Regions from separate parts of the Gallaecimonas zhanjiangensis genome, predicted to be linked through region 2. Evidence: riboswitches for the same ligand, from Rfam matches in the RefSeq annotation. Region 2 holds a riboswitch; the other holds the start of a gene.
The links. Region 2 has a riboswitch for lysine ahead of lysC (lysine-sensitive aspartokinase 3). Riboswitches for the same ligand answer to the same signal wherever they lie in the genome.
Positions count from the first base shown of each region.

Region 1: linked by a shared signal. The riboswitch ahead of AC22G1_RS12355 (Na+/H+ antiporter NhaC family protein) and the one ahead of lysC (lysine-sensitive aspartokinase 3) in region 2 are both predicted to bind lysine.

Region 1 is NZ_CM172603.1:2,587,847-2,592,256, forward strand. Features, by position in the region: gene proB (glutamate 5-kinase) at 1-506, opposite strand, end outside; gene AC22G1_RS12350 (thymidine kinase) at 549-1,130, opposite strand; gene AC22G1_RS12355 (Na+/H+ antiporter NhaC family protein) at 1,131-2,600, opposite strand; lysine riboswitch at 2,645-2,821, opposite strand; gene AC22G1_RS12360 (electron transfer flavoprotein subunit alpha/FixB family protein) at 2,903-3,829, opposite strand; gene AC22G1_RS12365 (electron transfer flavoprotein subunit beta/FixA family protein) at 3,829-4,410, opposite strand, start outside.
Region 2 is NZ_CM172603.1:1,405,983-1,410,392, forward strand. Features, by position in the region: gene rimK (30S ribosomal protein S6--L-glutamate ligase) at 1-673, opposite strand, end outside; gene AC22G1_RS06585 (LOG family protein) at 809-1,372, shown strand; gene lysC (lysine-sensitive aspartokinase 3) at 1,399-2,745, opposite strand; lysine riboswitch at 2,811-2,981, opposite strand; gene rnt (ribonuclease T) at 3,047-3,718, opposite strand; gene AC22G1_RS06600 (flagellar protein MotY) at 3,824-4,410, shown strand, end outside.

The sequences.
Region 1 (4,410 bases), 1.2 Mb from region 2:
CCCGGCTGGTCGGTAAGCAGCATCAGCAGCTCCGCCTTGGCCAAAATAGCCACCCTTGCTGACAGGTTGTCGTTGTCGCCCACCTTTATCTCGTTGGTGGCAACCGCATCGTTCTCGTTGATAAGGGGAATAACGCCGTGGCTGAGCAAGGTGCCGAGGGTGTCGCGGGCATTTAAAAAGCGCTCGCGGTCTTCCAAATCGGCCCGGGTCAGCAGCATCTGGCCGACGTTAAGGCCATAGAGCCCAAAGAGGTGTTGCCACAGATGCACCAACTGGCCCTGGCCGATGGCCGCCAGCATCTGTTTATGGGGAAGATCGGCCGGCAGATCCGGAAACCCCAGCAGCTCGCGGCCGGCAGCCACGGCGCCGGAGGTGACCACAATCAGCTTATGGCCGGCCTTTTGCAGCAGGGCGCATTGGCGCACCAGCTCCACCATGTGGGCCCTGTCCAGGTGCTGGGCACCGGCGGTCAGGACACTGGTCCCCAGTTTGACAACAACGATCATCAGGCAGCTTCCGAGACAATAAAGCCCCGTTATACCTGCGCCTCAGGGCCTTGCCAATGCCTCGATATAGTGTTTTCGGCACACCGACACGTAGCGGTCGTTGCCGCCTATCTCCACCTGGGCCCCTTCCTTGATGGGCTGGCCGTCAATGCCGACCCGCAGCACCCGGTTGGCCTTGCGGCCACAGTGGCAAACGGTCTTGAGCTCCACCAGCTTGTCGGCCCAGGCCAGCAGGTACTGGGCGCCTTCAAAAAGCTCGGCCCGAAAATCGGTACGAAGACCAAAGGCCAGCACCGGAATGCCGAGCTCGTCGACAATGCGGCAAAGCTGCGCCACCTGGGCTTTGGTCAGAAACTGGGCTTCGTCCAGCAGCAGGCAGTGAAAGCGTTGGGTATGGGAAAGCCCCAGCACCTCGGCAAACAGATCGCTCTTGTCGTCAAAGATCTGGGCTTCGCTTTCCAGGCCGATGCGGGAGCTGATAACGCCCTTGCCGCTGCGGTCGTCCACCGCGGCGGTGTAGAGGAGCGCGTTCATGCCGCGCTCCTTGTAGTTGTACGCCGACTGCAGCAACGACGTGGATTTCCCGGCATTCATCGCCGAGTAATAGAAATAAAGCTGGGCCATTTAGACTTCCTGTTTTTTGGGCGCCAGTGTACCCCATCCCCCCAGCAGCGTCACCGCTACCACCAGGGCGGCCAGCAGCGCGCCCCACAGCGCCCAAAGGGGGAGCGCCAGGGCGCTAAGGCCATAACCGAGAACACAAAGCCCGGCGGCAAGGCCAGCGTAGGGCAGCTGGGTCAGCACATGGTCCATGTGCTCACACTCGGCCCCGGCCGACGACAAAATGGTGGTGTCGGAGGCCGGTGAGCAGTGGTCGCCAAAGACGGCGCCGGAAATAACGGCGCCCAGCGCCATGGGCAGCATGGCAGGCTCCACCAACTGGCCGGCCAGCGGCAGCATGATGCCAAAGGTGCCCCAGCTCGAGCCAGTGGCAAGGGCCATGACCATGGCCACCACAAAGAGCGCCAGGGGCATCCAGGGGCCGACCGAGGCCGCCTCGATAAGGGAGGCAAGGTAGCGGCCCACCGCCACATCCTTCATCACCGCCGCCAACAGCCAGGCGCTCAGCAACAGGTAAATGGCCGGCAGCATGGTCTTGGCCCCTTGCCAAGCGGTGGCAAGGCGATGGGTCTTTTGCTTGAAAAAACTCCAGGCAAGCGCCGGCACGGCGCCAAGCACCAGCGACAAACCCACGTTGGTGTTTTCAAGGGCGGCGATGGCTGAGAACGGCCCGCTGCTGGCAAGGGCGCCGGTGATAAAAAGCGCGGCCAGCGTCACCAGTATCAAGGCCAGTAGCGGCCCCAACAGCGGCATCAGCTGGCCCTTGGCTGCCTTTACCTCGGCAACGGCACCCGGCCTTGCCTTGGCCTTTTTCATGGCGCCCAGATCCCAGTCAAACCAAGCCGTTATCAGCACAATGGCCAGCGCCAGCCAAGGGTAAAAAGCGGCCTGGCTCATGTCCACAAAAAGCCCCATGGGGCTTGCCGCCATAGGCGCCAGCAAGGAGAGCATAAAAGCGCCCCAGGACGAGAGCGGCATCAGCGCGCAGACCGGCGCCGCGGTTGAATCAATGTAATAGGCCAAGCGCTCGCGGCTCAGCCGGTAGCGGTCGGCCAGTGGCCGGGTGGCCTGCCCTACCGCCAGGGCGTTGAAGTAATCGTCGATGAAAATGGCCAGGCCCAGGCCAACGCTCATCAGGCTGACCCCACGGCGGGTGGCGATGCGGCTGGCGCAGGCTTCGGCAAAGGCCTGGGCGGCGCCGCTTGCCTGCAACAGCCGGGACAGCGCCCCAAGCATCAGCAAAAAGCCCACGACTTGCAGCGTCCACCAGCTGATGCCGCCGTCGTAAAACAGCGCCAAGGCCTTGCCAGCAAGATAGCGAGGCGCATCCAGGCTACCGGCCAACAGCCAGGCACCGGTGGCCGAGCCCAGCAGCAGCGACAACAAAATGCGCCGGGTGGCCAAGGCCAGCCCCAGGGTCAACAGGGTGGGTAACAGCGCGAGGGAGGATTGGGAGAGATCGTTTAAGTCCATGGAATTTCCAAAAATTCCCATGGAGAACCACAAAAGGAGCCAGGGCCTTCGGTAGCGCTCCATAGTGATTGTTCAAACTATGGCAGTGACGCAGCTTTCGCTTACGGCACCAGCCGGGCGGCTTGATATCGGCCCGACTTCGGCGTACTGACCTTTTGCCGGGGATCTTGGGCATCACCCTCCCCCCGGCGACTCTTCCAGGACGCACCTCTACTTGGCGGCGCGTACTCTGGCAGGGGCGGTAAGTGATTGCAAACAAAAAGTGCGCCACCAGGGCGCACTTTTTAGCCGAAGGCGCGGGCTCAGAGCTTGCGGGTCAGCTCCGGCACCAGCTCGAACAAATCCCCCACCAGGCCGTAGTCGGCCACTTGGAAGATGGGCGCTTCCGGATCTTTGTTGATGGCGACAATGACCTTGGAATCCTTCATGCCGGCCAGGTGCTGGATGGCGCCACTGATGCCCACGGCGATGTACAAGTCCGGCGCCACTATCTTGCCGGTCTGCCCCACTTGCCAGTCGTTGGGCACAAAGCCTGCGTCAACCGCGGCCCGCGAAGCGCCGATGGCGCCGCCCAGTTTATCGGCCAGGGCTTCGAGCATTTTGAAGTTGTCGCCGCTTTGCAGACCACGGCCGCCAGACACCACCACCCGGGCGCTGGCCAGCTCCGGGCGCTCACTCTCGGTAAGCTCGGCGCTGACAAAGCGGCTGCGGCTGTTGTCCTGGCCGGCGGCCAGGTTCTCAACCGGGGCGCTGTTGGCGCTGCCGGTGGCCTCAAAGGCGGCCGGGCGTACCGTCACCACTTTGATGGGGTCAAGCGCCTGGACAGTGACAATGGCGTTACCGGCGTAGATGGGGCGCCGGAAGGTATCGGCGCTTTCTACGGCGACGATATCGGAGATCTGCGCCACATCCAGCAAAGCGGCAATACGCGGCATCAGGTTCTTGCCGGTGGTGGAGCTGGCCGCCACTAGGTGGCTGTAAGCCGGCGCCAGGGCCACCAGGGTTTGGCTCAGGCCTTCTGGCAGCGGATGCGCAAAACGCGCCTCATCCAGCACCAGGACTTTGGCGACACCATCAAGTTCAGTTGCAGCACGGATAACCTCCTGACACTGATGGCCGGCCACCAGCAAATGAATATCGTCGCCCATGGCAAGGGCAGCGCTCAGCACCCGCGCCGTTTCGGGCTTGAGGTGTTTGTTGTCGTGTTCAGCAATGACCAGAATGCTCATCAGATCACCTTCGCTTGGTTACGCAGTTTATCCACCAGGGTATCGACCCCATCTAGGATCTCCCCGCCTTGGCGCACCGCAGGCGCCGCGACCTTAAGCACCTTCACCCGAGGCGCCAAATTCACCCCAAGGGCGGTGCCGTCCAGCACGTCCAGGGGTTTGCGCTTGGCCTTCATGATGTTGGGCAAGGTGGCGTAACGGGGCTCGTTCAGGCGAAGATCGGTGGTCACCACCGCAGGCAGAGCCACGGCGATGGTTTCCAGGCCGCCGTCCACTTCCCGGGTGACCAGCAGCTCGCGCCCCTCGACCACCAACTTGGAGGCAAAGGTGGCCTGGGGCCAATCGCTTAGCGCCGCCAGCATCTGGCCGGTCTGGTTGTTGTCAGAATCGATGGCTTGTTTACCGAGGATCGCCAAGTCAGGGCTTTCCTGCTCGCACACTTTGGCCAGCAGCTTGGCCACCAGCAAGGAGTCGAGGCCGTCCTCGGTTTTAACCAGCACGGCGCGGTCGGCGCCCAGGGCCAGCGCGGTACGCAGCTGCTCCTGGCAGGCATCAGAGCCCACAGAGACCGCCACCACTTC
Region 2 (4,410 bases):
TTTTGATTGACTGGGCGCTGCCGCCACGGTGCAGGTTGGAGCGGAACTCGCCGTCTTTGGCCTGGCGCTGCATGGACGCCACCACTTTGTCGCCCACCACGATGCAGCGGATGTCGGCGCCGCCGGCTTCCTTGATGTATTCCTGCACCAAAAAGCGGCCGCCAAGGCTACGGAAGGCCTCGATGGTACTTTCGGCCGCTTTGCGGGTTTCGGCCAATACCACCCCTTTGCCCTGGGTGCTTTCCAGCAGCTTTACCACCAGCGGCGCGCCGCCCACCATTTCGATGAGGTCGTCGGTGGCTTTGGTGGAGTGGGCAAAGCCGGTGATGGGCAGGCCGATGCCTTTGCGGGCCAGCAGTTGCAGGCTGCGCAGCTTGTCGCGGGAGCGGGAGATGGCTACCGATTCGTTAACGCAGTACACCCCCATCATCTCGAACTGGCGCACCACGGCGGTGCCGTAAAAGGTGACCGAGGCGCCGATGCGGGGAATGATGGCGTCGGGGTTTTCCAGCTCTTTGCCGCCGTAGTGAATGCTGGGCCTGTGGGAGGCGATATTCATGTAGCAAAGCAGGTGGTTAAGCACCTGCACCTCGTGGCCCCGGCTTTCGGCCGCTTCCACCAGGCGACGGGTAGAATACAGATCAGTGTTTCGGGACAGGATGCCGATCTTCATGGTAATTCCCTGATAAAGTAGGGGAACCGGTCGGGCACTTACGGGCAGTGGGCGGCCGGAAAAAGGTGCTGCATCATATAGCAGTGTTGAACACTAACCTAGTGGATCTCGACGACTTTTTAAACCGGAGCAACCATGGAAACTGTAGCGGTATTTTGCGGTTCCAGGCCGGGGGTTAACCCTCTGTTTAAAAGCGCGGCCAGGGCCCTGGGCCAATGCCTGGCCGAGCGCAATATTACCTTGGTGTACGGCGGTGGCCGGGTGGGGTTGATGGGCACCGTGGCTGACGCAGTGCTGGAAGCCGGCGGCAAGGCCATCGGCGTTATTCCCCAGGCACTGGTCGATAAAGAAGTGGGCCACAAGGGGCTGACCGAGCTGCACATCGTGCGCGACATGCACGAGCGCAAGGCGATGATGGCCCAGCTCTCCGGCGGTTTTATCGCGCTGCCAGGGGGCGCCGGTACCCTTGAGGAAGTGGCCGAAGTGTGGACCTGGGCCATGCTTGGCTACCACCACAAGCCCATTGGCCTTTTAAACCTGGCCGGCTTTTACAACCCGCTGATCGCCCAGTCGCAAAACTATGTGAACGAGGGCTTTTTAGACGAGCGCCACCACCAGATGCTGATAGTGGAAACCGAGCCCGGCGCCATGCTTGAGCGCTTTTTGGATTACCAGGCCCCCGCCTCCAAGTGGGGCTAAAAAACGCCCCTTTCGGGGCGTTTTTGCTATGAGGCCGCTGCGATTTTAAGGCGCTCAAACAGCCGCTCATGGAGCCGGGCAATGGCCTGTGGGCCGTCTTTTTCTTCCACCAGCAGGCACAGGTTATGGGGGCTGGCGCCGTGGCAGATCAGCGGCACATTGATGTTACCTAGGGCATCGAACACCTCGGCCGCCACCTTGGGAGTGGTGTTGAGGTTGTCGCCCACCAGCGCCACCAGTGCCAGGCCTTCTTGTACTTCAATGGTGCCAAGGCTTTTCAGCTCTTCCAGCACGCTCTCATCCAAGGCCTGTTCCGAGCCGCGCTCGTCGAGGGTCAGGGCGATGGAGATCTCGGAGGTGGTTACCAAATCCACCGAGATCTGGTGCTTGGCCAGCAGGGTAAAGGCGCGGGCCAAAAAGCCGTAGCTGTAGAGCATCTCGGGGCTGGTTATTTTCAACAGGGTCTGGTTTTTACGCAGCGCCAGGGCCGCGTAGCGGCGCTCGCCGGTCACTTCACGGCGGATAACGGTGCCGCCGGAGGCGTCCAGGGTGGAGCCGATAAACACCGGAATATCGTGGCGCATGGCCGGCCACAGGGTTTTGGGGTGCAATACCTTGGCGCCAAAGGTGGCAAGCTCGGCGGCCTGGGCAAAAGACAGCTCCGCCAAGGGGCGGGCCTTGGGGGCCAGGCGCGGGTCTGTGGTGTACAGGCCTTTGACGTCGGTCCAAATCTCAACCCAGTCGGCATCGGCCCCTTCGGCCAGCAGCGCCGCGGAATAATCGGAGCCGCCGCGGCCAAGGGTGGTGAGATTGCCGTCGATATCGGCGCCGACAAAGCCTTCGGTTACTAGGATTTCGCCTTGATGGTCGTTAAGGGCGACCTGCACTTGTTGGCGGGTGCGGGCGACATCGGGCTCGGCGTGGCCGAACTGGCTGTCGGTGGCGATCAGGAAACGGGCCGGTAGCTGCACGGCCGGCATACCCAGTTGGCGCAGGCGCTCGGCAAAAAACAGGCTGGAAAAACGCTCGCCCAGCGACAATAACTGGTCGCGGGCCTGGCCGGTGCAGGGGCCGGAGGCGTCCAGTTCTTCCATCAGGGTCCAGTATGTGGCCTTAAGGGCATCGGGCTCGCCCAGGGCGTCGAAGAAATGCTGCTCGCGGTCGCGGATAAGATTACGGAAATTTTCGGCGGTGGCGCTGTCCTTGGCTTGGCTCAGGCCAACCAGGGCATTGGTTACACCGGCAGCGGCGCTGACCACAACGATACGGGATTCGGGTTGATTGGCTACCAGTTGGGCGCTGCGGCCCTGGGCATCGTAGTCAGCAACGGAAGTGCCGCCAAATTTCAGTACGCGGCTAGCGGGGATGTTCATAGCTCTCCTTGAATTCAAGCAAAGAGAGCGCCTGGGACCGGCAGACAACAAAAGACGAGACTGCTTGTACCAGAAGCGCTCCACCAACAGGTGACAGTCAACAGGATTCAACCTGTCTGACCGATGACAGTGCGCGCCCCCGCGCAAGATCATCTCGGCGTTTACCCCCTGGCCAGCCGTCTAAGGGAAAGGGCCCCTCGTGCTGGTTACCTGGAAAACGCACCTCTTCTGGTCCTAAAAAATTCAGGACGGCGGCAGTTTTTCAAAATGCGCCGGCAAGATCAAGCCCTCGGCTGCATTTTTATTCAGCGCTGTCGTCGCTGTCTGGTGCGTTTTGTGCTTCCGATTCTGGTGCCGGCAAAGGCCAGCCCCCCAGGGCTTGCCAGCGGTTGACGATATGGCAAAACAGCTGGGCGGTGCGCTCGGCGTCGTAGTCGGCGGCGTGGGCCTCGGCGTTGGAGAACTCCAGCCCGGCAGCGACGCAGGCCTTGGCCAGCACCGTTTGGCCAAGGGCCAGGGCCGCCAGGGTGGTGGTGTCGAAGCTCACAAAGGGGTGAAAGGGCGAGCGTTTTTGGTTGGTCCGCTCGATGACGGCGTTAAGAAAGCCAAGGTCAAAGGCGGCATTGTGGCCCACCAAAATGGCCCGCTGGCAGTCGGCGGTCTTCATGCGCTTTCGCACCTGCTTGAAGATGTCTTTGAGCGCTTCGTCTTCGTCCACCGCCAGGCGCAACGGGTGCCAGGGGTCGGTGATGCCGGTAAATTTCAGCGCGGCGTCTTCGAGATTGGCCCCTTCAAAAGGCAAGACATTGTGAAAAAGCGTCTCGACGACGAAAAAACGCCCCTGGGCGTCTACATCTATAAGGGTGGCCGCAATTTGCAACAGGGCATCGGTCTTGGCATTGAAGCCGGCGGTTTCCACATCGATGATCACTGGGTAAAAACCGCGGAAACGCTGACTAAGAGTTGTTGACATGGAATACTGTGACTAGTGGCCGGGGGGTCATTATGACAAAAGCGGGCAAATCCCTAAAGTTGCAAAAAGATCTGCCGACACAGTAGTAGAGGTAGGGGAGAGTCTATGCTGTCCAAGTCTTTACACATCACTGCTGTTGCTGCACTGGTTATCCTGGCCGCCCAACCGGCGCCTGTGGATGCCGGCGTACGCTACTACGCAGCCAGCCTGGGCCAGTCCCAATGGCAGGTAACGGCGTCAAACCCGTTGCAATGCCGGCTGGAACACCAGATCCCCAATTACGGGGTAGCGGTGTTCAGTGCCCGTGCCAGCCGCAAGGAAAACCTGCAGTTTGCCATGGCGCTTAAAGACGGCCCCAGCCAACGCACCGTTGCCACCTTGGCAAGTGTTCCCCCCGTTTGGCAACCAGGCCTCAAAGCCGAACCCCTGGGGCAGGTGTCGCTTTACCCGCGCTACCCGGCGGAAGTAACAGACGACAGAGCCTGGGACATGCTCTCTGAGCTGGACGCCGGCCGTTTCCCCACTTTGACCTACCCTGATCGCCTGGGCCGCAACAAGGTGTCGGTGGCGCTGTCTTCCGGCAACTTCAAAAAAGGCTACGAGGATTTTGTCTCTTGCCTGGGCGGCCTGCTGCCGGTGAGCTTTGAAGACATCTCCTTCTCGGTGCTCAACTACAAGAAAAATTCCTCGTC